DNA from 4 places in the Rhizobium sp. ERR 1071 genome. Region 3 is predicted to be linked to each of the others. Evidence: riboswitches for the same ligand, from Rfam matches in the RefSeq annotation. Region 3 holds a riboswitch; each other region holds the start of a gene.
The links. Region 3 has a riboswitch for cobalamin ahead of FBZ99_RS11195 (aromatic ring-hydroxylating oxygenase subunit alpha). Riboswitches for the same ligand answer to the same signal wherever they lie in the genome.

Region 1: linked by a shared signal. The riboswitch ahead of FBZ99_RS23820 (acyl-CoA thioesterase) and the one ahead of FBZ99_RS11195 (aromatic ring-hydroxylating oxygenase subunit alpha) in region 3 are both predicted to bind cobalamin.
Region 2: linked by a shared signal. The riboswitch ahead of cobU (bifunctional adenosylcobinamide kinase/adenosylcobinamide-phosphate guanylyltransferase) and the one ahead of FBZ99_RS11195 (aromatic ring-hydroxylating oxygenase subunit alpha) in region 3 are both predicted to bind cobalamin.
Region 4: linked by a shared signal. The riboswitch ahead of FBZ99_RS09710 (DUF1636 family protein) and the one ahead of FBZ99_RS11195 (aromatic ring-hydroxylating oxygenase subunit alpha) in region 3 are both predicted to bind cobalamin.

The regions. Positions count from the first base shown of each region.
Region 1 is NZ_VITM01000007.1:255,741-263,676, forward strand. Features, by position in the region: gene FBZ99_RS23790 (TonB-dependent siderophore receptor) at 1-100, opposite strand, end outside; gene FBZ99_RS23795 (FecR family protein) at 294-1,229, opposite strand; gene FBZ99_RS23800 (RNA polymerase sigma factor) at 1,327-1,833, opposite strand; gene FBZ99_RS23805 (ATP dependent DNA ligase) at 2,027-2,809, shown strand; gene FBZ99_RS23810 (hypothetical protein) at 2,869-3,183, shown strand; gene FBZ99_RS23815 (hypothetical protein) at 3,654-3,953, shown strand; cobalamin riboswitch at 4,447-4,657, shown strand; gene FBZ99_RS23820 (acyl-CoA thioesterase) at 4,757-5,596, shown strand; gene FBZ99_RS23825 (LysR family transcriptional regulator) at 5,589-6,506, shown strand; gene FBZ99_RS23830 (DUF1852 domain-containing protein) at 6,507-7,664, shown strand; gene FBZ99_RS23835 (methionine synthase) at 7,692-7,936, shown strand, end outside.
Region 2 is NZ_VITM01000002.1:941,845-949,780, reverse strand. Features, by position in the region: gene cobN (cobaltochelatase subunit CobN) at 1-3,094, opposite strand, end outside; gene cobW (cobalamin biosynthesis protein CobW) at 3,104-4,153, opposite strand; gene cobU (bifunctional adenosylcobinamide kinase/adenosylcobinamide-phosphate guanylyltransferase) at 4,159-4,683, opposite strand; cobalamin riboswitch at 4,825-5,222, opposite strand; gene FBZ99_RS09875 (chloride channel protein) at 5,402-7,198, shown strand; gene FBZ99_RS09870 (cobyric acid synthase) at 7,195-7,936, opposite strand, start outside.
Region 3 is NZ_VITM01000003.1:210,864-218,799, reverse strand. Features, by position in the region: gene FBZ99_RS11205 (L-threonylcarbamoyladenylate synthase) at 1-936, opposite strand, end outside; gene FBZ99_RS11200 (DUF6656 family protein) at 996-1,613, opposite strand; cobalamin riboswitch at 1,963-2,166, shown strand; gene FBZ99_RS11195 (aromatic ring-hydroxylating oxygenase subunit alpha) at 2,263-3,507, shown strand; gene FBZ99_RS11190 (hybrid-cluster NAD(P)-dependent oxidoreductase) at 3,510-4,598, shown strand; gene FBZ99_RS11185 (glycoside hydrolase family 25 protein) at 4,693-5,643, opposite strand; gene FBZ99_RS11180 (BA14K family protein) at 5,950-6,417, shown strand; gene FBZ99_RS11175 (transporter) at 6,488-7,489, opposite strand; gene FBZ99_RS11170 (acyl-CoA dehydrogenase) at 7,779-7,936, shown strand, end outside.
Region 4 is NZ_VITM01000002.1:900,791-908,726, forward strand. Features, by position in the region: gene FBZ99_RS09685 (FAD/NAD(P)-binding protein) at 1-281, shown strand, start outside; gene FBZ99_RS09690 (RrF2 family transcriptional regulator) at 488-955, shown strand; gene FBZ99_RS09695 (SfnB family sulfur acquisition oxidoreductase) at 979-2,190, opposite strand; gene FBZ99_RS09700 (hypothetical protein) at 2,566-2,883, opposite strand; gene FBZ99_RS09705 (FAD/NAD(P)-binding protein) at 2,904-4,319, shown strand; cobalamin riboswitch at 4,512-4,728, shown strand; gene FBZ99_RS09710 (DUF1636 family protein) at 4,837-5,250, shown strand; gene FBZ99_RS09715 (ABC transporter ATP-binding protein) at 5,261-6,040, shown strand; gene FBZ99_RS09720 (ABC transporter substrate-binding protein) at 6,061-7,020, shown strand; gene FBZ99_RS09725 (FecCD family ABC transporter permease) at 7,084-7,936, shown strand, end outside.

The DNA.
Region 1 (7,936 bases), on a different contig from region 3:
TCTCGACCGCTTGCGCGAAGACAGGTGCAGGGGCGGCGACGATGGTGCCGAGCGTGGTCGTGACCAGCAGCGCGAATACAAGGGAACGGTTGCAGCGCAATTTTCCGGCTCCGCCGTTTTGCTGAGATCTCCGAGTGTCATTTCCGCGGTACTGCATCGCCCACCTGCATCCTGTGCCCGCCAATGCGGGATTGCTGCTCTAAAAGGCCTCGGTTCGATGGCCTCGAGAAGTTAGACACCTGACGGGGCGGAGCTAATGAATTAGTTGAGAAAAAAATTCATGTTTTTGGAACTTAGCCGGAGCGGTAGACGAGCGTGACATAATTGGCCGCGTTCAGGAGGCGGATGCCAAGTGTGTCTGCGATCGTCTGCAAGGCGCTCTCGGTACGGGCCGTTTCAAAGATCGCCGTAACCGGTATGTCGCCGATGCTGCTATCCATAAGAATGATACGGCCGCGCCGGTAACGCTCCAGTTCCGCCAATACGCGCCGCAGGGGCACGTCCTGGAAGATGATGCGGTCGCTGCGCCATGCCTCCACCGTGTCAAGACTTGCCTCGGTCGGCTGGCCGAGACCGTTGCGGCCATAACTGACTTGCCATCCCTCTTCCAGTCGCAGGTTGGAAAAGCCGTCTTCTTGCACTTGGACGGCATGCTCGCTGACGGCGACGGTGACGAGATCGTCTACAAATTTCACATCGAACTTCGTCCCGAGTGCGCGGGTGTTTCCACCCCCGGCATCCACTAGAAAAGAGCGAGCCGGATCGCGTGACACATCGAAGAATCCTTCACCGCGATAAAGCTCGACGCGCCGCTCCGTCTCACTGAAATGCGTCGAGAGCGCCGAATAGCTCCCCAGCTCGACAGTGCTGCCGTCAGGCAAGCCGATCGTCCTGCGCTCGCCTATGTCGGTTTTGTATTCCGCAAAAAAGCCCCGCTGATTGAGGGCATAGAGGCCACCAAGCCCCCCGACGATCGCGACGGAGCCGAGGACGAAATTGCGTCGTGACAGAAGCGGACGACCGCGGCGCATTCGATCGAATTCCGGCTGCATGATATCGAAGCGTGCCCAGAGCGCCTGCGCGTGATTCCATGCAGCGAGATGCGCGTCGTCCCGAGCGAGCCATTCTTCCAGCGCCTGCCGGTCGGCCGCCGTAACCTTGTCGTCGCGCATCCGCACGAACCACTCCAGGGCTTCCATGACGATCGGGTCAGTCACTTCTTCGTTCATATCGCTTCGCAGCCCGGCGTTCCCTAGACCCTTGTGGGTCAAAGCCTCTATTACCCATGACACCGCAAGCAAGCTATCCGATGAATGAGGAACCGGATTAATAGCGACCAATTTTCCGGTCGAGCTCTGCAAGAGCGAGAACGATGTGAGAAATCACGGTGTTGCGAGAAATACCTTGGCGTGCAGCGATTTCGTCATAGCCCATGCCTTCGAACTTGTTGAGGACGAAGGCCTCGCGGCGCTTTATCGGCAGCGACGCGACTGCCTGCAGAACACGTCGCAATTCACAACGATAGATCGCTGTCATTTCTGGGGAGGGGCGTCCATCCGGTATGGCGTGAAGCTCTGCATCCGGGATGCCAACTTCGCCATGTCGCTTGAGATCTCGGAGATGATTGAGCGCGAGATTGCGTGCCGTCGTCATGAGATAGGCCGGGCAGTTGTCGAGATTGCCAGTGTCCGCGGCCGCGACTAATTTGGTGAATGCTTGCTGGACAAGATCGTCCGTCGTGGCCCAGTTGCCGACGAGGCGTCGGATGAGTTGTTGCAGGCGCCTTTGTTCGGAGACGTATAAACCAGCGATATCAAACGTCTTGGCACTCATTGACTTCATCCAGATTTCAAACCGCGACAGATCCTCCTGTTGGCTGTAGGTGATCGAAAAATGAACTGCAATCTCGGAATCTTAGACGGCTTCTAAAGTGCTCCAGAGATACCAGCCCGCCGAGGTGATAAGTGACGGATTTCATTTAGGGTCGCATCACGCGCCTTGCGTCGTATTCTTGATCACATTTGTCATGTTTCGAACGATTGTGGCTATTGAGCAACATTCGTTTCCACGGCTGGGCGTTTACAAGCTGTTGTCCAGGCGAACCCCGTTTCAGCTTGGAGGCGCATTTAACTTCAAACGAGGACTCCACCCAATTCAGTTGGCCTTAAGCCACTTGAGGATACGCAGAAGTTCATTAGGATCCCGGCCGCGGGTTCGACTCCTTTATTTCGATGGACATGACCTGACAAAGCTGGATTTCGCTGAACGTCGGCAGATCCTCGATGGGCTTCTCGTCGATCATGCTGGCGTCATCAAACTATCCGAGAAGGTTGAAGCCGATGGCGACGAATTGCTGGCCGCCGCATGTGCGCACGGGCTGGAGGGTATCATCGCCAAGAACCGTGACCAGCCGTATCGCTCGGGCCGTACGGGTGATTGGATCAAGGTGAAATGCGTCCGGAGCGACAGTTTTTTCATCGTCGGTTATGAACCATCTGCCGTTGCGCACGGTGGGATCCGCAACTTGTTTCTTGCTGCCTATAGAGGTGACGATCTCGTTTACGTCGGCAATGTGGGGACGGGCTTCAATGAACGCTATGCCACCAGGCTCCGCAAGGATCTGGAAAAGCTCAAGACATCCCGGGCGCCGATCGCGCTGAAACAGCGTGGTGTCGTCTGGGTCCAACCGACGCTGATCGCCGAAATCGAGTATCGTGCCTGGACCGATGACGGCAAACTGCGTCACGCTTCGTACAAGGGACTCCGGGAACGGCAGGACAATGCCGAGGTCTATCGTCTACCGCAATGAGACCCAGAATGAATTGGCACAGCCCTAACCCGTGTGACAAATGGTCAAGAAGATAAGAAATGGCTCCGTTTCAATCGCCGCCAACAATAAAACTCTCCCGGCTACGCGATATTGGTTGGTCTCTGTGGGATCCAATAGGTTTATTGAAACCAGGACAACGGTGGGAAGATGAAGAGTGTAGGTCGTTCGCCGATGAATACGATACTTACCTGCTAAACGCGGCAGAACAGTTGCGTAGAGGAGTTGCCACTTCCACCGTCATTGCATATCTGGTTGACATCGAAGCTAATTACATGGGTTTGGGACAAAGACCCGATACCCATGAAAGGGCAAATTCATTGGTTGGCGCGATCAATGCGGACAGTTTGCTGTGAACCTATCCGAAGCCTTAGGCGTGGTGCCCCGCCAATTGAGCCAATCCGTTCCCCCGCAACTGGCCTGAAACGGCCCCTAGAGATCGGGATTGGCCGGCAAGTTGACCGCGGTGCGCTCTCACACTCGCCGATTTCCGGCGAGCAATATCATGGTCTCGTTCAATCCCAATCTGGAAGAATTTGGGCCTATTTGTATCGCTATCGCAATTGGTAGAGAATTGAAAAAATTGGCGTATTTCGCTTCGGCATAGGATACTAATACTTAGCCTGATAAAGAACAGATAAGCAGAGTTGTGGAACGTCTGGGCGGTTTGGTGGCTGTTGCATACCAGCCTGAAACCGCACTTTCCACGAGTGTTGAAGAATAGATACGCTAGGGACAGCTGCCTGTTATTCTAGGCAGGGGGTTGGGTTGAGCGGCCCACATCGATCCGTCCAATCGCCGCCACGGGCATATTACGACCGAGCTGGTGGGCGACGAAATCAAGCGCCTCAATGCGTTTTGCCGCCGGGCGACCGATGGTCAAGGGACCGATGTGATCATTGAAGATGTGTTAGGCACAGAAGATGCCGCCCGGCTCGAACGTTTTGATGCAGTGCAGCTTGCAACCGTTCTTCAGAGTTGCCGCGAGCATACGACGGCGAGTTCTGCCGGCAAAACCTCGTTTGCGATCTCGCGATTGGAAAAGAAAAGCAGCAATGACGCAGATCGTCTCACGAAGTATCTTGCGCGCTTCGATCTCGGATTTGAAGACATCAAGCTGCGGTGACCGCCGGCAGATTCCGTAGTGCTATTCAAAACGCGGAAAGACGAGTTCCATCACCTAGCCTGATCTAAAGCGTAATGTTCTCGCGAACTTATGGGTTGTTTGAATTTCCGGGCCGACAGTTCGATTCCCCTCACATCATTACGGATCGATTTTGTCGACTGTGGGTCGTGATCTCTAAAAGTGGCATTGCAGCCGAGTGCGGGACGACTGCTTTGCGCCGTCATTTCGGATAGCGGGACCGCCTGAAAGCTGCCTTCCCCTGATCGTATCGCCTCGTCAGCGTCGGCTATAGGCCGACGCTAGGGATACTATAGAGACGGCTAGTCCTTCGCGCACCAGAGAGCAAAGGTCTCCGGCTCTCGCAAGGCGATGACAAGATGCAACTGGCGTTGCCAATGAAGTCAGACATTAGCTTCGCATTCTACCCAAAAAAACCATGTAGCAAGTCATATAAAGATGTCGTTATATGGTTGACGGCTGCGCTCTCGCCAAGGCATGGTGTGCCCGTCGTGGTTCTGCGGATGTCGAAATCCGGAGCTAAGAGGGAATTCGGTGGCGGCGACACAAGCGCACATACCGGAGCTGCCCCCGCAACTGTAGGCGGAGAGTTGTCGTTCAACATGTCACTGAGGAAGACTCCTCGGGAAGACGAACGTCAGCGATGACCCGCAAGCCAGGAGACCTGCCGCGATAGATAACGTCCACGGGCGGGGTGTCCCGGTGTGCCGCTTTACGCGATCGGCATGCCCTGCCGTTCGCCCTGCGTCATGCGTCCGCCCCGTCACAACCTGATGGAAGTGCGGATGACACAGACGATCAAAACAACCGGCCAGCCAGCTCTGGCGACCCGTCTCATCGACATCGTTTTTCCCGGAGATACGAACCATCACGGAACGCTGTTTGGCGGAGCTGGCCTTGCTCTCATGGACCGCGTCGCATTCATAGCGGCCACCCGCTTCGGACGCGTCCCCTTCGTGACGGCCTCGTGTGAGCGCATCGATTTCAAGCAGCCGGCACATGCCGGCCACATCGTTGAGTTCTCGGCGGCGCCGGTCAGAGCCGGACGTCGATCTGTGACGGTCGAGGTCGAGATGTTCGCGGAGACAGTAGTAGGGCATCACCGCCATGCTTGCACTCGCGGCATCTTTAATATGGTGGCAACTCCCGAAGGCCAGGGCGCCCGGGATTTTTGCCTCCCGGAACTCCTGCCTGTGGAGCCGCCGCTTCCGATGGCGAGCGTCAAGATGGTGGATATCGTTTTTCCGGATCAGGCAAACAGCGTCGGGCGGATGTTCGGGGGTGAGGCTATCTCGTTCATGACGAAAGCCGCCTTCGTGGAGGCATCGCGCTACTCCGGCAAGCTGGTGGTGCTGGCGTCATCCGAGCGTATCGACTTTGCGAGACCCATTGAGATCGGGGAGATCGTCGAGGCGGAGGCACGTATCGAACGTGTGGGTCACAGCTCGATGCTTGTTGAGACAAAGCTCTGGTCGGAGAATCTGCTCGCGGGCGAAAGATCCATTACCGCCACTGGGTACTTCAACATGGTGGCGGTCGGCGAAGACAGCCGGCCGATTGCGATCCTCGAGGAAACCACTGCGGTAGAACTCTCCGCAAGCGAGGACGGGCACGCTCATGCTTGACCGACAGCATTTATCGATCCTGCGCGAAGTGGATCGCCTGGGAAGTCTGACCGCGGCCGCGGAACGGCTGAACGTGACCCAGTCCGCGCTCAGCCATACGATCCGAAAGCTCGAAGACCGCTATGGCGTGGCGATGTGGGAGAAGGACGGTCGCAATCTCCGTCTCACACAGGCTGGCCGCTACGTTGTTTCGGTGGCGCAGCGTGTGCTGCCGCAGATCGAGAGGGCCGAACATGTCCTGACGGACTATCGTCAGGGTCAGCGGGGTTCTTTGAGGATCGGCATGGAATGTCATCCATGCCATCAATGGCTGATGGGTGTGACAAAACCCTACCTCATGGACTGGCCGCAGGTAGACCTGGAGCTGACGACCTCATTCGCCGCCGGCGGTGTGTCGGCGCTAATGGTCCACGAGATCGACATCCTGATCACCCCGGACCCGATCGAGGCACCGGGTATCCTGTACGTGCCGGTGTTCGACTATGAGCTCGTGCTTGCCGCTCCAAGCTCTCACCCGCTTGCGAGCAGGGACTATGCCGACCCGATGGATCTCACCCATGAAACTCTCCTGACCTACCCTGTTCCGCCGCAGAGGTTGGACGTGTTCACGCAATTCCTGGTGCCCGCCAATTGCAGCCCCCGACACCACCGCAATGTCGAGACAACCGAGATGATGCTCCAGCTCGTGGCTGCTGGCCGTGGGGTCAGCGCCATCCCGGACTGGCTGGTGCACCAGCAGGCGGCAACGCTCGGCGTCTGCCCTGTGCGGATCGGCCCCACAGGGATCCACAAGAGCATTCATCTCGGCCTGAGACGTAGGGAAGAGGCCGTCGATTTCATTGCGGGCTTTCTCACTGCGTCGCGCGGGTCGAGAGATGTCTCTCGTCCCAAGCATGAGAGCCGCTCATGATTGCGTGAAATCAAATCAATTTTTCTTCGTCAAAGGCTCAGACATAAGGGGTGCACATACCAGCAGCAGAATCCTCCAGTACTGACAGGTAAAAGGGTGAGAGAAGCGATGAGAGCGATAAAGGAGAAACAAAGCGACCCTGCTTTCACTTCGGATGTGACGGATGATAATGCGGCGGACGCGGGATTTCGCTTCGTCCTCAAGAGTATTCCCTTCGATGAGAACTACCTTCCGGCAGCTAACACGCGCATTACGACTAATTTCGCGAACCTCGCCAGGGGGGCACGCCGCCAGGAGAATCTTCGCAACACCCTGACGATGATCGACAATCGCTTCAACGCCTTGGTTCATTGGGACAATGCTACAGGTGATCGATATTCCGTCGCCCTCGACATCATCTCGGTCGAGCTTGCGACCGATGCTCGAGGCAAGTCCGACGCCTTGCCGCTGATTGAGATCCTGAAGACGACGATCATCGACCGAGCCACGAATGCTCGCATCGACGGCATCGTCGGAAACAACCTGTCATCCTACATCCGCGACTATGATTTCAGCATCGTGCTGCCCTCATACAACAAGGAGCGCGCCGAATTCAGTACACCGGAGAATTTCGGGGAGCTGCATGGAAACCTGTTCCAATCGTTCCTGAAGTCCGAAGCGTTCAAGACGCATTTCAGGAAGCCGCCGGTGATCTGCCTGAGCGCCTCGAGCAGCAGGACCTATCGTCGGACTGAAAATCAGCATCCCGTGCTGGGGATCGAATACCAGCAGAATGGCTTCTCGGCGACCGATGAATACTTCGGTAAGATGGGATTAAAGGTTCGCTTCTTCATGCCGCCACATAGCGTGGCGCCTCTGGCATTCTACTTCCTCGGCGACCTTCTCCATGACTACACCGATCTTGAACTGATCGGCACCATCAGCACGATGGAGACCTTTCAGAAGATCTATCGTCCCGAAATCTATAACGCCAATTCGCCAGCGGGCGGCGTCTATCAACCGAGCCTGAAGCACCAGGACTACTCGCTGACCCGCATCGTCTACGATCGGGACGAACGTAGCCGGCTGGCCGTGGAACAGGGCAAGTTCGCCGAGGACCATCTGATCAAGCCTTACGGGCACATTCTTGAACAATGGTCTGCCAAGCACGCTCATTGACGAACCGAAATCACAAGGTCGAATGCCATGAAAACACTTCTGCCCACGTCAACTGCCGGCAGCCTGCCGAAGCCTTCCTGGCTTGCCGAACCCGAGAAGCTCTGGTCGCCATGGAAGTTGCAAGGCGAGGAATTGACCGAGGGCAAGCACGACGCCCTTCGCCTTTCTCTTGATGACCAGAACCAAGCGGGCATCGATATCGTCAGCGACGGCGAGCAGACGCGCCAGCATTTCGTCACGACGTTCATCGAACACCTGGACGGCGTTGATTT
Region 2 (7,936 bases), on a different contig from region 3:
CGGAGATGCGCAGCGTGACATCGACTCGCGGCCGCCGGAGCATGGCCGGCGGGATGATCTCATAGCCGGTGACGCGGCGTGAAGTCATGTCCCATACGGGCTTAACACCAATCAACGCCAGCGCCTGCGCGATATCGTCGCCACCCGTGCGCATGTTCGATGTGCCCCAGGCTGTCATGCCGAAGGAAACGGGCCATTCGCCATGATCCTGCACATAGCGGCGGATGAGCAATTCGGCCGACTTCCTGCCAAGCTCATAGGCAGCCGGCGTCGGAACCGCACGGCTGTCGACCGAATAGAAATTGCGCCCCGTCGGCAGAACATCCGGCCGGCCACGGGTCGGTGCGCCGGATGGGCCGGGAGGTACGAAACGACCGTCGAGGCCTTTGAGCAGAGCTGCGATTTCCGCGTCGCCGCAAGCGAGGATGGAAGGCTGGAGCTTCGAGCCAATCTCGCCGAGAACCATGCGAGTGTTGGGCCAGTTCTCCGGGCAGGCCGTTTCGCCATTCACGAGCTTTGCGGCCAGGAGTTCGATGCGTTCGACGGTATCGCCTTGGGTACGCCAGGAGGCGTCGGAGATGTCTTGGAGAATTGTGGGGCGCGGGCCGGTCCATTCGGCGGCCATGTCACAGTCTAGCGGGTCGAATGGCTTGTTCGGAGGGATACCCCCCTCTGTCAGCTTCGCTGACATCTCCCCCACAAGGGGGGAGATTGATTGGAGTGTGCCGCTTCGTTCTCCCGATTTATTACCAACAGCATCTGCGGATTCGACAGTCACTTGAGGCGATGGGGCAGCACGAGCAACCAATCTCCCCCCTTGTGGGGGAGATGTCGCGAAGGCGACAGAGGGGGGTATCGCACTCCCCACATCCTCGAACGCATCCCGAGCAATCGCCCGCTGCAGACTCTGATCGCCACCCTCGCCCAGCCCGCGCGGCACCCTTGCCAGCGCCACCGTCAAATCCGTCAACAACCGCCCAGCGGGCGAGACGCCGAAAATGTGCAACCCATCGCGGATCTGCATTTCCTTGAGGTCGCAGAGATAGGCATCGAGCTTGCGCAAGGCCTCGTCTTCGCCCTCGCCCTTGGCGATGCCGGCATCCTGATCTAGCCCGATATCGGCGACGAGATCGAGGATCTGTTTACGCAGCAGACGGATGCGGCGGGGATCGCCGCCGGAAGCCTCGTAATATTCGTCGACCAGCGCTTCCAGATCCTTCAGCGGGCCATAGCTTTCGGCACGCGTCAGCGGCGGCGTCAGGTGATCGATGATGACGGCGCTCGTGCGGCGCTTGGCCTGCGTGCCCTCGCCGGGATCGTTGACGATGAAGGGATAGAGGTTCGGCAGTGGTCCGAGGATTGCTTCCGGATAACAATTTTCCGACAGCGCCAACGCCTTGCCCGGCAGCCATTCGAGATTGCCGTGCTTGCCCATGTGAATGACCGCATGCGCATCGAAAGAGCGGCGCAGGAAGGCATAGAAGGCAAGATAGCCGTGCGGCGGCACGAGATCGGGAGAATGGTAGCTCTCCTTCGGATCGATATTGTAGCCGCGCGCCGGCTGGATACCAACGAGCACATCCCCGAAGCGGGCGAACGGCAGGGCAAAGCCGTCATCCAACGCATAGGGATCGGCCTCAGGCTCCCCCCAGCGCGCGGTAATCTCATCTTGAATCGGTTTGGGAAGCGACGAGAAGAAATGCTTGTAGTCGCTGAAGGAAAGCGTCTCGCCGACCACGCGGCCATCGTACCCCGAATTTGTCGGCCCTTCCGCCAAGTGCCGCATCAGCGCATCGCCGTCGGCAGGCAGATCGGCAACGCCGTAGCCGGCCGCCCGCATCGCCTTCAGCACTTCGATCGTGCCGGCCGGCGTATCGAGCCCGACACCATTGCCGAGACGTCCATCACGATTGGGATAGTTCGCCATAACAAGCGCGACGCGGCGATCGCCGGGCAGCGTATTGCGCAGCCGCGCCCAATTGGCTGCAAGCCGCGCCGTATAGCGCATGCGATCCTGAAGCGGCTCGCTGGCGACGATATTGGCCTCGACTCTCTCGTCATAGCGGGCCGCAGCCTTGAAGGACACGGCGCGGGCAAGAACACGGCCGTCGACCTCGGGGAGCGCCACGTTCATGCCGAGATCGCGCGCCGAAAGCCCCTGCGAAGATGCCTCCCACGCCTCCTTCGACGACGCCGAGAAGATGGCTTGCAGAACAACGGCATCGCCCGTTTCCAGTACCGTCGCCTGACGATCTGCACCGGGCGCCGAAACGGCAAAGCCAGTGGCATTGATGACCACGCCTGGCTTCAGCTCGGTAAAGACACTTTCGAGAATACCGACCGACACGGCGTCTTTGAGGCTATAGGCAAAGACCGGCAACGGCCGCATGCCCTCAGCGATAAGCGCCTCTATCATGCCTTCGACAGGTCCGGTTTCACCGCTCTGAACCAACGCCCGATAGAAGGAAATCGCGACGGTCGGAGGTTCGAATCCTGCAGGGATCGCCATCTCCGCTTTGGAGACTCTCCGCCACTCCTCGACGCCGATCACGCCCCGCCCCGGCCACCAGATCCCGGCCTTCATCAAGGGTACGGCGGGCATCGGCTTCTCGGCGCCTGAGAGCATCGCCTCGGCATAGGCGAGAAACGCCCGCGAATTCGCCTCCCCGCCCTCGATCAGATAGGACCAGAGCGCATTGAGGTCATCGAGCGCGACGTTGGAAAAAGGTGTCAGCCCGGGATCAGGTTTCGAATCACCCGGCAGCACCGCGATCAAGGCACCCTGGCGCGCTGCACTGGCATGCAGCGCCTCCAGCGCATAGTGGAAGTAGCTTGCTCCTCCCAGCGCCCGCACGATGATGAGCTTCGCATGCCGCGCCGTTCTCTCGATATAGGTATCGACGGACATCGGATGCTTGAGGCTCATCAGGCTTGCAAGCCGAAGGGAACAGCCGCCCTCTCCGTGGGCCGCGGCAATCGCCGCAAGCTCGGTATCGGCAGCCGACAGAAAGAGGATATCGCCGGGCGACTGCCCGAGATCGATCGCCTCCTCTCCGTCGCTGATGGTTCCCTTTTGAGCCAGGAGAAGGTGCATGGATTTCCCTTAGACCAATGCTTCGATCGCCTTGCGAACGATCGTCTCGTCCATCTCGTGCAGGCCGATCACGACAAGCCGGGTCGCGCGGGCTTCACCCGGCGTCCAGGCGCGATCGAAATAGGTGTCGATGCGGCTGCCGACGGCCTGAAGCTGCAGGCGCATGGGCTTGCCGGGGACATCGACGAAGCCCTTGAGGCGCAGCACATCATGCTCCGCAATCACGCCCTTCAGCGCATCGACGAAGGCGGCCGGATCGGCAATCGGGCCGAGTTCGACGACGAAGCTGTCGAACTCGTCGTGGTCATGCGGCGTGCCATCCTCGTGCTCCAACTCGTGGTGAGATTTGCGGTTGACGATATCGTCTTCCGTGCCGATCCCGAGGCCGAGCAGGACAGTGGCAGGCACATCGCCGTTCTTGGCCTCGATGATTGTCGGCTTGCGGGCGGTGCGCGAGGCTACTTCGGCGCGGACGCGGCCGAGACCATCAGTGTCGATCAGATCGGTCTTGTTGAGCACGATCAGATCGGCGCAGGTCAGCTGATCCTCGAAAAGTTCCTCGATCGGGCTTTCGTGATCAAGCGAGTCGTCCTCGACGCGAGCAGCCTCTACGGCGTCGTGATCGTCGGCGAAACGGCCGGCGGCAACAGCCGCGCTGTCGACCACCGTGATGACGCCGTCGACGGTGACATGGGTGCGAATATCAGGCCAGTTGAAGGCGGCGACCAGCGGCTGCGGCAGGGCAAGGCCTGACGTCTCGATGACGATGTGGTCCGGGCGCGCATCACGCTCCAAAAGCTTCGTCATAGTCGGGATGAAATCGTCGGCAACGGTGCAGCAGATGCAACCATTGGTCAGCTCGATGATGTCATCTTCCGTGCAGTTCTCCGCACCGCAGCCCTTCAGCACGTCGCCATCAACGCCGAGGTCGCCGAACTCGTTGATGATCAGCGCGATCTTCTTGCCGCCGGCATTTTGCAGGAGGTTGCGGATCATCGTCGTCTTGCCGGCCCCCAGGAAGCCGGTGATGACGGTGGCTGGAATCTTTTCCTGATTCATATGCATCAACCCTTCATTTTCAGCGGCAGGCCCGCTGCGATAAAATAAACTTCAGCACTCGCCGCCGCGACCATCTGGTGCAGGCGGCCGGCATGATCGCGAAATTCGCGCGCCATGCGATTTTCTGGTACGATTCCCAAGCCCACCTCGTTGGAGACGAGAACGAGCCTTGATCGCGCAGTCGGCAGAAATGCAGTGAGAGCGGCAAATTCTGCCGCCATATCCCGCTCGGCCATCATCAGATTGGTCACCCAGAGCGTCAGGCAGTCGATAAGCACCGCCCGCCCCTCCGCGTCGATAGCGGCAAGCTGCCCGACGAGATCCATAGGCTCCTCATGCGTCTGCCATAGATCGCCGCGATCGGCACGATGCTTGGCGATGCGCTCGCGCATCTCGTCATCCCACGCCCGCCCTGTCGCCACATAGTGACATTCGAGGCCGGTATCCGACACCAGCGATTCTGCAAACCTGGATTTGCCGGAGCGCGCGCCGCCAAGAACGAAGACCGCTTGGGAAATCGAAGACGACATGCGTTATGCCCGCTCTCGAGCAAAAGCGAGGGTCGGCAGCACGTCGCTGGAACCGGGAAACAGGCGCTCACACGCCGAAAACTCGTCTTGCGCCATGACAACCTCCGTGCTGGCAGCGGAACTCGCGTCCCAAAACAGGCTCTGCGCCCGGCACGCATGGCAGGTCTCCTGGCTCGCGGATGAGGCGCCGCAAGGGGGCGGACCGAAACCGGTCGCCCCCGATCGTGCGCCAGCGGATCTTTCTCACCTTCCCGGCAATGCATCATGAAAAGGCGGACGATTCGTAGAATAAGAGGCGTCCAGCCCCGGTTAATCATGATGCCACACCAGTGGCTTTTTCGATTTGCGCCTGCCCCGCCCCGTTCGCCCCATGCGAACCATCGACGAAATAGACTTCAAACCGAACGAAAGACCCTGACCGCTCTACAGTCGCGGGGTCGGCTGTGATGAGAACGCCCGGATTGGGTCCGCCCCTTCACATTCCCTTTTCATCCCATGCGGCAGATCGCCGCTCAGGAACCATTCGTTATGCCGCAATGATTAGGCTTTCACTGAGTTCAAGTCAATCAACGGCATGGATGCGACCTGCGCCATCCTGATTGCGAATTCGGTTGAAAATTCCCATAAAACCAGCGGCTTTTTTGCCGTATTTCTTTGATGTTAGGAGTTTATAGAGGGTAACCCCTCACATTCGAGCAAAACGTATCGTCCGCTTCCAATGCTGCAGAAATTCCAACCGCGACGTCTCGGCGTCTTCTCGGTCCTATTCGATCTCGGTCGCTTCAGGGCATTGCTGCGCCGTGGCGAGCTGGGACTTGTTTTTGCCGGCGCGCTGGTGGGAATAGCGTCCGGCTGTGCCGTCACCGCGATGAGCTATATCTCGCGCAAGCTTCACAGCGTCATCTACGGTATAACCGACTACGAACGCTTGAGTTCGGCAGCAATGGCGATTCCCGACAAATCGGTGTTGTTCATCGCACCGATCGCAGGCGGCATCATTCTCGGCATATTGCTCTACATATTGTCGCGCACGCGCAAGAAGCCGATGGTCGACCCGATCGAAGCCAATGCGCTGCATGGCGGCCGGATGTCGCTTACCGACAGCATCATCGTCGCCGTGCAGAACCTGATCTCGAATGGATTCGGCGCGTCCGTCGGGCTTGAAGCGGGTTACACGCAGCTCGCGGCCGGCATTGCCTCCAAATTCGGCTATAAGATGCAGATGCGCCGCGCAGACCTGCGCATGCTCGTCGGCTGCGGTGCTGCGGGTGCTATTGCCTCAGCATTCAATGCGCCGCTCACCGGTGCCTTCTATGCCTTTGAGCTCATCATCGGCAGCTATTCGATCCTGACGCTAACCCCTGTCGTCGTCTCGGCACTGATATCGACGATGATTGCAAGACTGCTTGCCGGCGATGACTTCGCCATCGATATCGATCATTTCGGGGCGATCGTTCCGGCGGATTATCTTCCAGCTATCCTGCTTGGTGCCTTCTGCGCCGGTATCGGCATCCTGATCATGCAGGGCGTCGCCTGGGTCGAAGAATTGGCACGCAAGAGTTCCATCGCGCCGCCTTTCCGGCCCGCGCTCGGCGGCCTGGTCGTCGGAACACTGGCGTTGATTTCGCCGCAGGTCCTATCTGCCGGCCATGGCGCGCTGCATCTCAATCTGTCTACGGACGTGACGCTGGGCGCCTTGCTGGGTCTATTCCTGCTGAAATCGCTCGCCTCCGCAATATCGATCGGCTCCGGCTTCAGAGGCGGCCTCTTCTTCGCTTCGCTGTTCATGGGCGCACTGCTCGGCAAGATCTTCGCCTATTGTGCACCCTATTTCGATCATGCCACGCTGACGCCGGTCGTCTATGCCGTCGTCGGCATGAGCTCGCTGGCCGTTGCCATCATCGGCGGCCCGCTGACCATGACCTTCCTGGCGCTTGAAATCACCGGGGACTTTCCGATCACTGCCCTGGTGCTGGCTGCCGTCATCACCTCATCGCTGGTGGTGCGCACGACCTTCGGCTACTCCTTCGCCACATGGCGCTTCCATTTGCGCGGCGAGAGCATCCGCAGCGCCCACGATGTCGGCTGGATCCGCAATCTGACGGTCGCCCGCATGATGCGCCCCGACGTGCACACGGGCAGCATCGACATGAGCATCGAGGAATTCCGCAAGAATTTTCCGATCGGCTCGGCGCAGCGCGTCATCCTGATCGACAAGAACGAGAAATATTCCGGAATGGTTCTCGTGCCCGACGTCTATGCGAGCCCGATCGAAAAAGACGACGAGGAGCACGGCCTTTCCGATTTCATCCGGCTGCGTAACGAATTCCTGCAGCCGCAGATGAACGCCAAGCAGGCAGCCGCCATGTTCGAGCAGACGAAGAGCGAAGCGCTCGTTGTGGTCAACGATTTGATCGAGCGTAAAGTCATCGGTCTGCTGACGGAGAGCTATACGCTGCGCCGCTACAGCGAAGAACTCGACCGCCGGCGGCGGGAAGTGTCGGGGGAACTTTAGGCGACCAGACCGTCGAGCCAGGCGGGATCGAGTACACTTTCCAGCTCTGCCGCAACTTCGTCCAGCGCCGCATCGACGCTGGCGCGATAGTTCATGCGCTCGCCGGAAAGACCGAAGCTTGCCAGCAGCTTCGCCCGGTAAGCATCGCTGCCGAAAAGACCATGCAGGTATGTGCCCATAACACGGCCATCCGGCGATATGGCTCCATCGGGCCGCCCGTCGATCATGGTCGATGGCCGCTCGCAGTCCGGACCCCGCGTGACGCCAAGATGGATTTCATAGCCCGATAGCGGCACATCATATTCCTTGGAAACGGCAGTGCTATTCCGTACCGTCTTTTCTGGAGCCATTTCCGTCTCGATATCCAAAAGACCCAATCCGGGCGTCTCGGTCACCGATCCCTCGATACCGAGCGGATCGTAAACGGTATGGCCGAGCATCTGATAGCCGCCGCAAATGCCGATGACGCGACCGCCGCGGCGCACATGGGCAGCAATATCGCGATCCCACCCATGCTCACGCAGATCGAGAAGGTCACCGATCGTAGACTTCGAGCCAGGTAGCACCACAAGCCCTGCATCGGCGGGCAAACGCTCTCCAGCGCGAACGAAAACCAGATCGACATCGGGCTCGGCTCGCAGCGGGTCAAGATCGTCGAAATTGGCAATCCGCGACAGCACCGGCACGGCGACCTTGAGCGCGCCGGACGAGCCACGAGCAAGCCGCTCCAGCACAACG
Region 3 (7,936 bases):
GATGGCCTCGCCGAGGCCCTCGTCGGGAATATGCGAGAAAGCAATCGTTGTCGCGCCGGTGGCATCGGCGCGCTTCATGAAATCGAAAAGGTTTGCGGCAGCTTCCGAAAGATCGCCGCTGGCGCTCAGATCCAGTACGGCAATAGCCTTTTCGATGCCGGGAATATCTGGTGTTCCAAAGCGGATCAGCGCTTCGTTCGCGGAAACCTCAGTCGCGTCGAGCCGCACGGCAGCGCCCGGTGCATAATGCGAAGCGAGCATGCCGGGCGCCTCGATGGCAGCTGAAGCCTTCTTCTTGCGCTTCAGCGCCTTGCCGGCCACTCGTTCGATCTCGCTGGCCGCCAGCCCGCCGGGCCGCAGGAGCCGCATCTCGCCATCCTCGACCTTGACGATGGTCGATTCCACGCCGACGATCGAGGCCCCGGCATCGAGGATGAGCGTGATCCGCTCCCCGAGGTCGTCACTCACATGATCGGCGCTTGTGGCGCTGATCTTGCCCGAAGTATTGGCGCTCGGCGCGGCAAGCGGACGGCCGAAGGCGCGGATCAGATCGCCGGCAAAGCCCTGCGGCACGCGGATGCCGACCGTATCGAGCCCTGCGGTCGCGAGCGGATGGATGCCGCTGTCGGGTCTCAGCGGTAGCACCAGCGTCAGCGGGCCGGGCCAGAAAGCTTCCGCCAATTTACGGGAGGTAGGATCGAAGACCGCATAGCGTTCGGCCATGGCGAGATCGCTCATATGGCAGATCAGTGGATTGAAGCGCGGACGGCCCTTCGTCTCATAGATCCGGGTAATCGCGGCGGGATTGGTGGCATCGGCGGCAAGGCCGTAGACCGTCTCCGTCGGCAGCCCGATCGGCAGACCCTCGGCAAGCGTTGCCGTCGCCACTTCTATTGCCGTTTGCGGATGTTCGAGAATGTCTATGTGTCGTGCCATGGCCTGCCTGCTTGCAGTTCAGGCCGTTTCTTATGCCCTTCGAGTTTTCGGATCAATCGTCAAAGCTGGCGAATGATGTCGCGAAGCTGTTCGTTGCGGGCGCCGAGCAGAAGAACGTTGCGGATGGCGATCTGCGGATCGTGAGTGTGGAACAGCACGCCATTGCCTCTGACGTCGCGATTGATCGTCAGCTTTTTGTCTTCCGTGCCCTTGTCCGGGTGGATGGCGACGGCGAAATACATCCGCGAATATTTGAGGCTGATGTCCTCGAAGAAGTTCTCTTCCTGGCCGATGCGGGCAAAGAAATTGGCGATATAGAAGGCCCAGTTCACGTCCTCGTAATGCGCGAACTGCGTCCGCGCCGCGGTGACGTGGCAGTAGCCGAGATGCGGCGTGTCCTTCAGCGTGTGATGAAAGATGAGCTTCGGAAAGCGGATGGATTTATGGAAGCTGTTGAGCCGGTCATGGGTCTTTTCGCCGGCATCCCTGAGCTTCTGTGCCGTGCGCACAGCCACCTGCTCATGGGTAAGATATTCCCGCTCTTCTGCCAGCCAATGTGGCCTGTTGCGGTTGATGCGGCCGGTGCGCAGGAATTCGCTGTAGCCCGTCGTCGATACCGGTGGCGCCGGTTCGGGCTCGGCGGGCTTCCCAGCGTCGAAATATCTGAGTTTGGCCATGCCGGATCTCGCTATAAAACTCTTTGGAGAACATGATGGATTACGGAGCTTGAGCCGAGCTTGATCGCGCCTGAGCCAAGACTACCGCTACCGACTCTGCAGGCGCTCTCCGCCGCCCACTTATTCTCCTGATTAGCGACCGCTCGCGGGCTTGTCGCAATCAGAATAAAGCGTCATTGGCAGAATGCAAATGCGATGCTCGGGCCACCTCTCGCGCGGGCGACTAAATGATTGAATCACCTTCCAATATCTTCATGATATGCAACCGTCCCGGCGCCCCGTTTCGCCTGTCGTCAATTTCGGAGCCGATGTCGCATTGCAGCGCAGCGGCTGGCGGAGCCGGGAGCTATGATGCCATCAATCTCAAGGTGCCGTCCGCTAGGGAGACGGAGAATTGGGAAGCCGGTCAAAATCCGGCGCTGCCCCCGCAACGGTGGTGGAGTGAGGCATGGCGGATAAAGCCACTGGGTCGATCGACCTGGGAAGGTGCCATGGGGCTCTGGAAACAGGGCCGCTCCAGAGCCCGGAAACCAGCCTTGGGCACATAGGTTTACTGACCGCGGCGGGTGGTCGGGACATTGCTTTTGGCCGCTCCCAATCGGCCGTGCATGTCCTTTGCCCGCCTCCTGGTACTGCTAAGGATAGGCAAATGGACATCGGCAGCAAAGTTCTGCGGCAACTGAAGAACCACCGGACGGGTTTCAGCCTGGAGCAACCCTTCTACATCGATCAGGATTACTTCAAGCTCGACATGGAGACGATCTACTATCGCGATTGGCTCTTCATCGGCCACGATTGCGAAGTGCCGCGTGCGGGCAACTATTTCACTGTCCAGATCGGCGATTATCCCGTCGTCATCGTCCGCGGCCGCGATCAGGTCATCCGCGCCTTCCACAATAGCTGTCGCCATCGCGGCTCACGCGTCTGCACCACCGAGCGCGGCTCCTCGGCAAAGCTCGTCTGCCCCTATCACCAGTGGACCTACGAACTTGACGGCTCGCTGCTCTTTGCCCGCCAGATGGCGGAGGATTTCGACAAGAGCCAGTATTCGCTAAAGCCGATTCACTGCGAAAGTGTCGGTGGCTACATCTTCATCTGCCTCGCGCAGAACGCTCCCGATTTCGCCCCGGTTCGCGCGACGATCGAGCCCTACATGGCGCCGCATCGCATCAGCGAAGCCAAGGTCGCCTTCCAGAGCACCATTATCGAAAAGGGCAACTGGAAACTCGTCTGGGAAAACAACCGCGAATGCTACCATTGCGCGGCTAATCACCCCGAACTTTGCCGCACCTTCCCGGAAGCTCCGACCGTCACCGGCGTGCAGGGCGCGATGAACGACCCCGTTATCGCTGAACACTGGCAGCGCTGCGAAGCTGCCGGCCTGCCGAGCGAGTTCAAGATCTCGCCGGATGGACAGTTCCGCGCCGCCCGCATGCCGCTGATCGAAGGGGCCGAGAGCTACACCATGTCCGGCCAGAATGCCGTCAGGCGGCCGCTTTCATCTGACGTGACGATCAACGGCATCGGCACCATGCTGCTGTTCCACTATCCGACGACCTGGAACCACATCCTCGGCGACCACGCGATCTCCTTCCGCGTCCTGCCGATCAGCGCAGAGGAAACGGCCGTCACCACGAAGTGGCTCGTTCACAAGGATGCGGTCGAAGGCGTGGACTACAATATCGAGGAACTGACGCACGTCTGGACCGAAACCAACGACCAGGATCGCCGCATCGTCGAGGAAAATGCCTTCGGCATCCGCTCGCCGGCCTATGAACCCGGTCCCTATTCGGAGATCCATGAAGGCGGCGTCATGCAGTTCGTCGAATGGTACACGACCTTCATGATCAACCGGCTGCAGGGCGATCAGGCCAAGCTGTCGGCGGTTGCTTGAGCATGAACATGACCGTCTCCTATCCGCATCGCCATCTCGACCAGATGCAGCCCTGGAATGACAGGCAGCATGTGCTTGAGTGCCTCTCGGCAACGCCCGAAGCGCCCGACGTGATGACCTTCACCTTCAGGTCCGACAAGGATAACTGGTTCCGCTATCTGCCGGGCCAGTTCGTCACGCTGGAATTGCCGACCGCTCCGGAGCCGGTCATGCGCACGTATACGCTGTCGTCGACGCCGTCGCGGCCCTTCTCGGTCGCCGTGACGGTGAAGGCGCAGAAGGACAGCATCGGCACGCGCTGGATGTTCGAGAACCTGAAACCGAGCATGCGCATCAAGGCTTTCGGTCCGCTCGGCGATTTCAGCCACATCCGCCATCCCGGCGAGAAATATCTCTTCGTCTCGGCCGGCTCCGGCATCACGCCGATGATGTCGATGACGCGGTATATGTCCGATATAGCACCGCTGTCTGACATTACTTTCGTTAATTGCTCCCGCAGCCCGACGGACATCATCTTCCGCTCCGAGCTCGAATATCTCGCCCGCTTCATGCCGAACCTCAATCTCGGCTTCATCGTCGAGGGCTGCGGCCGCACCGATCTCTGGTCGGGTTTGAAGGGCCGCATCGACAAGGCGAAGATCGGTCTGCTGGCACCCGATTTCATGGACCGGACGATCTTCTGCTGCGGCCCGGAAGTCTTCATGGATGCCGTGCGTTCCATGCTGGAAGCGCATGGTTTCGACATGTCGCGCTATCATCAGGAAAGCTTCCAGCCGGCCAATGCGGCAACGCCGCTTGCAGAGGTCTCGGACGATGCATCGGGCGAGGCGGCGACCACGATCCGTTTCACCATGGCGGGCAAGGATGTGGCCTGCGCAGCGGGCCAGACCGTGCTTCAGGCGGCCCGTGGCGCCGGCGTGCGCATCGGTGCCGCCTGCGAATCCGGTCTTTGCGGGACATGCCGGGTCATGAAGCTCTCCGGCGAAGTCGAGATGAGCCACAATGGCGGCATCCTCGATGACGAGATCGACGAGGGCTATATCCTCGCCTGCTGTTCGCGCCCGAAGACGGATGTGCAGATCGAGGCGTAGAGCATTTCCAGGTGCGCAGCGGTTTTCCGTCCGGAATGCGTAAACAAACAAGAAGATAGAGCGTTTTCGCGATTCGAGGAAAAGCGAAGATACTCTAGAAATCCTGGTAATTCAGCTCGTTGATCTCGACCGGCTTCGATCGCGGGGTCGAGGCAGTGACGACTGGGTCGACGTCGGCCATGAGCGAAACGAGCGTCTGCCGCGGCCCGCTGCACATCTGTGCGAGCGCGATCGTCACGTCCGGTGCGGGCAGGGGTTTGGCCGGCAGGAGATCACCCTGCGGCCAGATTTTGGCAAGCTGAATCTTCGTCATCGGCACGACATTGACGTCGATATCGGTGAGCGTGCCCGGCACGCGATAGGGGCAGCTTTTCTCCGAGCAATTGTCTGAGGAAGCGAACTGCCAGATGGCATAATTGTCCCAGTTGCCGAGTGGAAAAGTGCCTTTGACATCGGGCTTGTAGCGCGCATACCACAAGGGCAGCCGCGACAGCAGCGGATAAGTGCCGCGATGGTCGGCTATGTATCGGGCCGTGTTGTGATTGACGTAGAGAATGGGGTAGCGCCCGGTCCTGACCTTGATGTGGGCAACATAGATCTGCGCGTCATCCAGCGACATGAACTGCGCCGCGTCCATGCCGTCGATATCGAGCACCATCAGTTCATCGGGCTGAGGGTTGGCGTAGTCGAGAAAATGATTGGCCTGATCGATCGGATTGCCCGGGCGTCCCAGATGATAGGCGCCCCATAACAGGCCATTCGTCTTTGCCAGCATGCGACGGGTTTGAAACAGTTCGCGGCTAACTGCGTATTTGCGCCACATCGTCCTGCAATGGGCCACCGTATCGCCGCCATGGTCGCCTGTGCAACTGAAGCTTTCAGGAAGTCCGTCGGACGCCTTGGAGATGAAGCCGGCTATCCGTTTGTCCTGCAGAAACGCGTTCCAGTCGATGGTGTTCAGCTCGTAAGCATCGACAATCAGGGCGTTTTTCGGATCGCCCCAGGGCTGGCTTTCGCCGGCCGACGGCTTGGAGACCGGCCCCATCAGGGCCAGGATCGTCAGCAAGCTGTAAATGAGGAGGTTACTCTTTCGGTATCCTTTCATGAAATAATAGTAAGGATTGCTGGTTAATCTTGGGTTAAGAAAGCAATCACTATAAGTTCATCGTGGAGCCCCTCGTAACTCCTTAAATCGGTAGGGATTTGAGGAACTAAATAACGCGCTGCCGCGTTTCTTGCCGTCTATTCGGATATGCGACGAAGCAGGCGGCGAAACCTTGCTCGGGAAGCATTCCCGACATGAAACGCTACAGGCTTGAGTATCAAGTCAAACCAGGGAATGGAGATGAAAATGCTTGGTTTCCGTGCAAAAATCGCGACAGTCACCTTAACGGCTGCCGTCGCCCTGACGAGCTTCACACCGTCTTTTGCCATGCAGATGCCGGCCGCACCGATTGTAAAACAGGCCGCGCCCACCCAGGCCGCGCCTGGTAATGTCGAACAGGTGCAGTGGCGCCATGGTGGCTACTACCGCCGCGGCTGGTATGGCGGCTATCGTGGTTATCGAGGGTATCGTCATGGCTATCGCTATCATGACGGCTATTGGTTCCCGCTGGCTGCCTTCGGCGCAGGCGCGCTGATCGGCGGCGCGATCGCCAGCCAGCCGCGCTACTATGAGCCGGCTCCGGCTCCGTCCGCGGGCATCAACCCGCGCCATGTCGCCTGGTGCGAGTCACGCTATCGCTCCTATCGCGCCTACGACAATACCTTCCAGCCGAATTCCGGCCCGCGCCGTCAGTGCTATTCGCCGTATTTCTAAGCAGCGTTTCCAGAACGACCAATGCCAGCCGTCCGGTTTTTCGCCGGGCGGCTTTTTGCATGATTCGACGTCAGAGAATATTGACCCGCTTGAGTAGCCACCATGCCAGCAGCATGGAGGCGATGATGAAGCCAACCGCATATCCGGTGCCACTTGCACCGCTCGCCAGCGGCAACCCTGATGTGTTCATGCCGAAGAATCCGGTCACCAGCGTCGGCGGCAGCAGAAACGCGGTCATGATCGACAGGATGTAGAGATGCCGATTGATCTCGGAGGCAAGCTTCGAATCGATCTCTTCGTGCAGCAGCCTCGCCCGTTCCTGCAGTGCATAGACGTCGTGCTCGACCGCTTCGAGGCGTCCCGTCAGCCGGCCGGCGACATCCTCGAAGCCGAGCGGCATTTCCTCGTCGTCGGAGGCAGCGGCGTGGCGCATCAACGAGAGAACGGTCCGCAGATGGCGATGCAGGCGCACGATCGTCCTGCGGATGGGCGGCAGCTTGGCACGCTCGTCGCGCGACGTATTGCCGTGGACGAAATCCTCAATGCCATTCAGCTCTTCGCTGATTTCGATGACGACGGAGATCAGGGTTCGTTGGAACTCGACGACGATCAGCTCGAAAATATCAACAGGATTGGAAAATCGTGCGGCGTTTTTTTCGATCAGCACCCGGGTCCTGTCCAGGCTGCGCAGCGGCTGCAGCCGGGTTGTTATCAGCAGGCGATCGGTCAGTGCGAAATGCAGCCAGCCGATGTCGTGGGTGTTGTGGGCAAAGTCGCGCTGGAAGTCGACCAATGTGCCGAAAAGCATCTGTTCGTCGACCGTAATCGTTGCATGTGTCTCATGCGTGGTCAGCGCTATGCGGGCGGCTTCGTTCAGCCCCGGCGCATCCTCGAGGAAGGCCGGCACCCGGGCATCCACGAGATTGAGATGCAGCCAGAGAAAGCCGTCGTCGCCGAACAGCCTCGAACGATCGGTATCGTCAGGTAGGCGCTCCGGCTTGGTTTCGCCGGGACGGAGACGGTATGCCCAGATAAAGCCTGGTATGGTGTTGGCTGACGTGAGCGTGTTCATGGGGGCATCATTCGCATTGTCTGAACAGTTGCCTTAGTCTTCGTTCATGACGATTGTTTATGCAAGTCGCTGCTTTGGCGGAATAATCGCGGATATAGGCGGCGATGTCACGGCCGCTCGGCACGCGTAAGACACATGTCACGTTCGGGTTCGCGAGATGATGGAAATCGATGCTTCCTGCAATTTGAGAAAATTGACGTTTACGTAAAAATAAACTAGCTATAACCACAAATGGCCGATGGTCCGGATGAGGCGGGCCATCGCTCGTATCGATCCGGAGGAAATCATCATGTACAAGGCGCCTGTCGAAGAAATCGCGTTCACCCTGAAACATGTCGTTGGCATGGAGCGCGCCATGGAAGAGGGCGTTCTCGGCGATCTCAGCACCGATCTTGTCGATGCCATCCTGTCGGAAGCCGGGCGTTTCGCCGGCGAAGAGGTGGAGCC
Region 4 (7,936 bases), on a different contig from region 3:
AGGGCTGGATCGACGAGCTATCGAAGGCCGGATATCTCGCAATGGATCCCGCACGGCTCGGGTTTTCCTGCGATATGCGATCACGGGCGCTTGCCGGCGATGGAACGGTGGTTCCATCCTTGTTTATCTCCGGACCGCTTGCGCGCGGAACCTTCGGCGAATTGATGGGATTGCCCGAGGTGGTCGAGCATGCCGTTCTGGTGGCTGACCAGGTGGCGGGTGCGGTTGCCGACTTCAGGCGTGGGCAAGAGAAGGCATATTTGGACAGTAGCGCCGCCTAAATCCAAGAAAAGCCGCAAATTCGTTGCTTAGGCGATACAATTGCCTAAATTTACTCATATAAACTATACAATTTGTGAGTTACTGTCTTGTTCGTAAGGGGCTGCGGGGTTACTTCCGCAATCTGTGCTGACAGGACCGGCCCGTTGAGTCTCTTTTGAGCCACGCCGGGTTTTCAACAATCGACTTTGCAGTAAAGCGGACGGCGATGCTTACGAAAAAAGGAAAATACGGACTGAAGGCGCTGGTGGATCTCGCACGCCTTGGTCCGGGTGAAACCGCGTTCATCAACGATATCGCGTTACGCAACAATATTCCGAAGAAGTTTCTCGATACCATTCTCCTCGAATTGCGAAATGCCGGCGTGTTGCGTTCGAAGAAAGGCCCAGGCGGCGGTTATTCGCTGTCGCGCCCCGCATCGGAAATCCGCATCGGCCATGTCATTCGTACCCTGGACGGCCCGTTGGCGCCTATCCGTTGCGCCAGCCGTACTGCTTACGAAGCCTGCGACGACTGTTCCGATCCGGAACGCTGTCAGGTTCGGCGCTCGATGACCGAGGTGCGTGACGCGATTGCCGAGATTCTCGACAACATGTCGCTGGAGGAATTCGTTGCCGGTGGCGCTGACGCCGATATCCCGGAACGGGAAAACCACCGGGCCTCACACATCGGCTGACCTTGTCGATTCTCCTGCGCCCATCAAGGCAATGAGGTCTTCGATGGCTTTACGCCGTTGAGATGGTAGTTGCCGACGATGTGGTATTTCCGGCGGGCCGGTTCATGCAGGGTGTGAATGCGGGCGTTGCGCCAGTGGCGGTCAAGGTTGAGTCCGATGCGCGCAGACTCCGTGCCCGCAAGCTCAAACAGCGCGTCGGCTGCTTCCATCGCGATATCGGCAGTAATCGTCTGGGCCGCCGCAACGGAGAGTGCGGCGTCGATAACATGATCTTCGGTGAGATTGATCTGTGCGGCATCGATCCTGCCGCCGGCGCGCTCCACCATCGCCGTCGCCGCCTCAATGCGGATGGCAATCTCGCCGATCCTTGTCACGACCAGCGGATCGTTGACGGCTCGCTCATCCCCGTTGCCTGAGTGAGAGCGGGTCCGCACGAATTCCATCGTCGCCGTCAGCGTGGAGCGGGCAATGCCGAGATTGATGCCGGCGCCGGTGAGCTGGTTCACACTATCGATCACTGTAGGCTCAGCCAGCTTTTCTCGGTGCAGAAGAAGGGCGTCGGCATTGAGATAGACATTATGCAATATGATCGTGCCGTTTCCGGAGGTGCGCTGACCAAAGCCATCCCAGTCGTCGATGATCTGGATGCCCTCCATATCTCTGGACACGACAGCGGCGATCAGCCCCTTGCGTTTGTCGGTCGTGAATAGCGCAATCCAGTCCGAAAACAGAATGCTGGCGGAAGGCTGGCTCCGTCCGCTGAGGCGGAAGCCGAGCCCGTCCGCTGTCAGATGCCAGGGATGCTGGTCGGTGCCGCTTGCACCGGATTGGGAAAAGATGCCGCCGAAACGATCGCCGATAATGGCGCGGTCGAAAAGGGATGCCCGTTGGTCCTCGCCGCCCCCAATTCTTACCGCTTCCAGCACATGAAAATGGGTTTGCAATATCTGTGCTATGGAAGGATCTGCCTCGGCGAGGATCGCAACGACCTCGGCAAGAACGCAGTTCGAAATGTCGATACCGCCATGTTCCGAAGGAACGGAAATCCCCAGCAGGCCTGACTGCGACAGGGCTTCGACCTCGTCATAGGGCAGGATGCGATTGATATCGCGATCGCTTGCATGCTGAGCAAAACCGGCGGCGAGCGAACGTGCGATCTCGAGCGCTTCCTCTTCGCTCTGGACGCGATGGGCGGGCGGCCTGACACGTTCGTGCAACTGCGAAACAGTCCCCATTCACCACTCCTCGGCCAGCGCCAAGTCGGTTTCTCAGGCGCAGCAAATCCCTGCGATCTTAATTTCGATAGCTGGAGTGTACAACGGATTTTCCTGGCGCATTCATGTTGCGCCCTCGGGCACGATAGGCGCCGACCACGAAAATTGTAAGCGAGCGGCCCGATATAATGCGTTGAGGATGGCGGGTTGCGAACCCTCTTCTCTGGGACCAACGAATAGCGAAAGCTGCTTCATAAGCTGGTCCTAGGGCTTGGAATTGCTTTCCCTTTTTGCCGGTCGACGCAGGTGCCGGATACGAAGGGAGTGTCCGGTCGCCCGCCGTTTTCTGTACCGCAGCTTCGTCGACCCTATTCCGCCCGGACAAGAAAGCACTTGCTAGCGGAGCGTTTTCGCGCTTTCATATACGACTAAATAAGTAGACAATGGCAATAATTCTGCTGCCTGATGGCTTTTGACGAAGTAATCATATGGCGGCTGATTGCAGGCATCTGGTGTTGGATCAGAGTTGGACCTGCCTGTCGCATCTTTCATTTTGGAAGGGTCCTGATTGAAGAAGCGCGACGCGTATTGAGAACGGAAGCGGCTTTCGTGCGTTCTGTCGGCCGCAGTCCCAAGGTTGCCGAGGCCCGGATATCGGCTCTGTGTTTCCGGACCTGTGAAGTCAGCAAGCCCAAGAAAGGCATGATCGACCACCTCTCGCCCCAGGAGTTGATATGACGGTTCAGGGATTCTTTTCCGCCAGGACGAACGCGACAGCGCGGCCTTATGCGATGCCTCGCATTGCCGTGATCGGGCGCGGTTTTTCCGGCATGATGATGGCGATCGCCCTGATGAAGACGGTTCGCTTTCCCTTCCATCTGCAGCTTTTCGATCCTAATTCCACCGTCAGCGGCGGACAGGCGCTCGCCTCCGGACATAGCAGTGAAATTCTCAACAGCCGTGTTCGCGATCTTTCCGTTTCCGCGGGAGATCCCGACGACTTCAATCAATGGCTTTGCGGTAATGCGCCTTTCCGCAGCGCCGTCCCCGCCGCCATACCCGGTTTTTTGCAGATCTTCGTACCGAAGAGCATTTTCAGCGACTACGTCTATCAGCGCTTTTCGGAAGCCTTCTCGTCACGGCGGGATGTGGCGGTGCAGGTCAGCAGCGAGACGGTCTTCGGGCTTCGGCGTGTTCGGGGCGGCCGTTTCGTAGTGGAAAGCGATGGCGCCGCCAATGCGCCTTTCGACATGGTGGTGCTGGCGACAGGCTATGGCATTAGCGATCACGAATTCCAGGCCAGCGATCTCGTGACCGTGCCGACGACGGTGCGGGCGCGCCGTCTCGTGTCGCGACCGCATACGATCCTGCTCGGAAGCGGCCTGCGCGTCGTCGATCGGCTGCTGCAGATGCGTGAGAACGGCTATACGGGGCAGATCACCATTGTTTCGCGGCGAGGCTTTCTGCCGCAGAGCCACACACGCAACAATGCCGATCCGGTTTTCCCTGCCGACGAGATGCCCGGCAAGCTCAGCGAGATCGTCCGCTTCGTCCGCAAGGCTTGCGTCGAGGCGGAGGCGAACGGCCAGAGCTGGCAATCCGTCATGAACGGCTTGCGCAAGCATGCGCGCTCGCTTTGGCGATCTCTGCCAGCCGGGCAGAAGCAGCAGTTCAACCGCCATTTGCGGGCGCTTTATGACAGCCATCGCAATCGGCTTCCCGAGGCGCTGCATGTACGCCTCAATCAGGAGCTTGCCGAGGGCAATACGCTGCTGCGGCGCGGTCATTTTATCCGCCGCACGCCGACCGGGCTGGTTTTGAAGCCGGCTGGCCGGCAGGAGACCGAGCAGCTCTATGCCGACGACGTAATCGATTGTCGGTGCCAGGCGCCGGATTTGAATGCACCCTTGCTGCGTAGCCTCATCGATGCCGGTCTCGCGGTGCCGGACGAGCTTGGCCTCGGTCTCGCCGTGGACGCGACAGGCTCGCTTGAGGTCAACGGGCGTACGACAGACGGGCTTTTTGCGATTGGTCCCCTGGGACTTGGAAGTCTCCCCGACATCGATCTGGTGCCTGAGATCGTGACGCAGGCCTATGCGGCGGCAGAGAGCGTCGCGGAGCGTTTTCATCCTCAGTGCAAGGCGGTCTGACAGCCCTGCGGTTTCTTTCATTCTGGATCGCGATTGAGTGCTGCCGCATATGCATATCGCAGTTGCGGCCTCGAGCGGAGATAATGGCTTGTCATTTGTTATGTAATAACGTAACGATTGCCTACTCAGGCCGAAGCTCCAGGACAAATGAAAGCGCATATGACATCCCCGTTGCCCGCATCCGCTTTCTATGACATGAATACCGCCGATGGTGCTGCTTTCGGATCGATCCGGATGGCGGCTGAAAAGGGAACACGGTGCGGATTACCCATCAGGGGCCAAGACCGTGGCTGCCCCCGCAACTGTAAGCGGAGAGCGCGTTCGCAATATGCCACTGGCGTCAAGCCGGGAAGGCGCGAACGAGTTGTGACCCGCGAGCCAGGAGACCTGCCATCGACGATATCAACCGCAACGGACGGGGTGTTCCGATGGAAAATCAGTGGTTGGGCGAGGGCGCCGCTGCGTCCGCTGGCCCCATCTTGACTGTGCCTCCGGCGAAATCTCCGGGAGGCATCTCATGGATAATACAAAAGAGGCGACGCACCGGATCACCGTGTGCACCAACTGCCGTCATGTCGGCAAACCGTGCCGGCCGGGCCTCGAACTCCTGAAACATCTGCAGATGGCGATCTCCCAGGCTGACGCCGCACTCGCAGATGATTTCAGCCTGGAGGGCAGCGTCTGTATGGCGGGCTGCGAACGGCCGTGCACGGTCGCTTTCCAGGCCACGCCAAAGTCGACGTACCTCTTCGGTGACATCGAGGATGCGAGCGATATCGGTGCGCTCGTCTCCTTCGCGAAGCTTTATCGGGATCGCCCCGATGGGCTGACCCGCGAAAGCGAACGCCCGAGAGCGCTGGCAGGCAAGACCCTCGCGCGCATTCCCGCCGCCATCGTATCAGCCGAACGCCAGCTGGTCGTATTGCAATAGGAGCCGGGTCATGTCCGAACGAAGCGCACGACTGGAAGCAGACGGCATCAGCTGGGGTCCCCAGAAGGGAATGCCGATCATCAGTGGCATCACGCTATCAGTCGAGGCCGGCGCCCGGCTTGCGATCATCGGTCCGAATGGAGCCGGCAAGTCGACCTTGCTGCGCTGCCTCTATCGCGGCCTCAAGCCGCAGCGAGGTTCGGTGCGTCTCGACGGCATCGATCTTTGGTCCATAGGTCCGCGGGAGGCGGCGCAGCGCATCGCCGTCGTGCCGCAGGAGACGCCAGGTGATTTTCCCTTCAGCGTGCGGGACGTGGTGTTGATGGGCCGCATCCCGCACCGCAAGGGCATGGCACGCTGGAGCGATCGCGACCATGAGGTCACGACCAAGGCGCTTGCCCGTCTGGAACTGGAGTCTTTGGCACAGCGGCAATTCGCGTCGCTGTCGGGTGGTGAGAAGCAACGGACGCTGATCGCCCGCGCCTTGGCACAGGAGCCGGAACTCATCATCCTCGACGAGCCGACCAATCACCTCGACATCCGCCATCAGCTCGAGATTCTTGAGCTACTCAAGAGACTCGGCCCGACGATCATCACGACGCTGCACGATATCAATCTCGCTGCTGATTTTGCGACGCAGATCGCCGTCATGGATTGCGGGCGGCTTATGGGCCACGGCGAACCTGCCGAAGTCCTGACTGTGGAGCATGTCTCGAACGCTTTCAGGGTTGGTACGCGGCTGCATCACACCGACGGCGGCCCGCAGCGCTTTTCCTTTTCCCTTCGATAATACGATCATTGGAGTTATTCATGTTTTCTCGCATGTCCCTGTCTGCCGCGGCCTTGCTTATCGGAAGCCTGTTTGCGGGCACGACGCTCGCCGAGCCTGTCACCGTGCGCAGCTGCAATCGCGATGTGACCTTCGACAAAGCGCCGGAGCGGGCCGTTTCCAACGACGTCAACCTGACCGAGATGATGTTGGCGCTGAAGCTACAGGACCGCATGGTCGGCTATACCGGCATTTCCGGCTGGAAGACGCTGGATGAGAAGCTGCGTGACGGCGTGAGGGAACTGCCGGAGCTGTCGCCGAAATATCCGAGCAAAGAGGTGCTGCTCGGCGCCAATGCGGATTTCTTCTTTGCCGGCTGGAACTACGGCATGAAGGTCGGCGGCGAGGTAACTCCGGAAACGCTCGCCCCCTTCGGCATCAAGGTCTATGAGCTGACCGAATCTTGCATCTTCGTCATGCAGAAGAACAAGCCGACCATGGACGACATGTTCGTGGATCTCCTCAATCTCGGCAGGATCTTCCGCGTCGAGGACAGGGCGGAAGCGCTGGTCGCCGGCTATCGCAAGCAGCTTGGCGAGGTCCAGGCGAGGATCGGTCATGTCGCCAAGCCGACCAGCGTTTTCGTCTATGACTCCGGTGAGGAAAAGCCGTTCACATCGGGGCGCTACGGCATTCCGACTGCCTTGATCGAGGCTGCCGGCGGCGTCAATGTGATGGACGACGTCGAGAAGAGCTGGACTGAAGTGTCCTGGGAGCCGGTCATCGAGAAGAACCCTGAAGTGATCGTCATCGTCGATTACGGCCAGGTCACTGCCGCCCAGAAGATCGCCTTTCTCAAGGGCAATCCGGCCTTCAGGAATATCGATGCCGTGAAGAATGACCGCTTCGTCGTGCTGCCCTATGTGGAGGCGACGCCGGGGCCGCGCAACATCGAGGCCATCGCCACGCTGGCCAGGGCCTTTCACCCGAGCGCCATGTAATCGTCTGCAATGCCGATCCGCACCAGTCGATCATGGGGCGGATCCCTTCCTCAAGTTTCAAGCATGCGCCTCAATCTCTCCATCCTCATCCCCTTGCTCGCCATAGGCTTCATTCTGTCGATCACCGCCGGTGTTTCGCTCGGTTCGGCATCCATTCCGTTCTCCACCGTCTGGTCGATTGTCGGCAACAGACTGCATGTTGGTGCCTTTCCGGCCACCTGGTCCAGCGGGCAGGAAAGCATCGTCTGGGACGTCCGTTTTCCGCGCGTCGTTCTGGCGGCGCTCGTCGGGGCGGGGCTTGCCATCACCGGCGCCGTCCTGCAGGCGCTGACGCGAAATCCATTGGCGGACCCGCATCTCCTCGGCGTCTCCTCCGGGGCGGCATTCGGCGCCATTCTGGCGCTATTGCATACCGGGCTGATCCTCGGCCTGTTGACGGTGCCGTTGTTCGCTTTTGCCGGCGCCTTGCTCGCAACCGCGGCCGTCGGGCTGACGACGCGGCTGACGCGCTCGCATTCGGCCGATCGGCTCGTCCTGTCGGGCGTGGCGGTAGCCTTCGTGTTCACGGCGCTTGGCAACCTCCTGATCTTTCTGGGCGATCCGAGAGCCGCCAACACCGTTGTCTTCTGGATGCTGGGCGGGTTAGGACTGGCGCAATGGCAACATCTTATCTATCCCGCCGGCATCCTGCTGTTCTGCCTCGTTTCACTTCTTCCGAAGACGAGGGAGCTCAATGCACTTGCGATGGGCGATGAAACGGCCGTCACGCTTGGCATTGCCGTTGCACGATTTCGCTTGCTACTCTTCGTCATCACGGCGCTGCTGACCGGCGTGATGGTCGCCTTTTCAGGCGCAATCGGTTTCGTCGGGTTGATGGTGCCGCATTTCGTGCGGCTGATCGTGGGCGGCGACAATG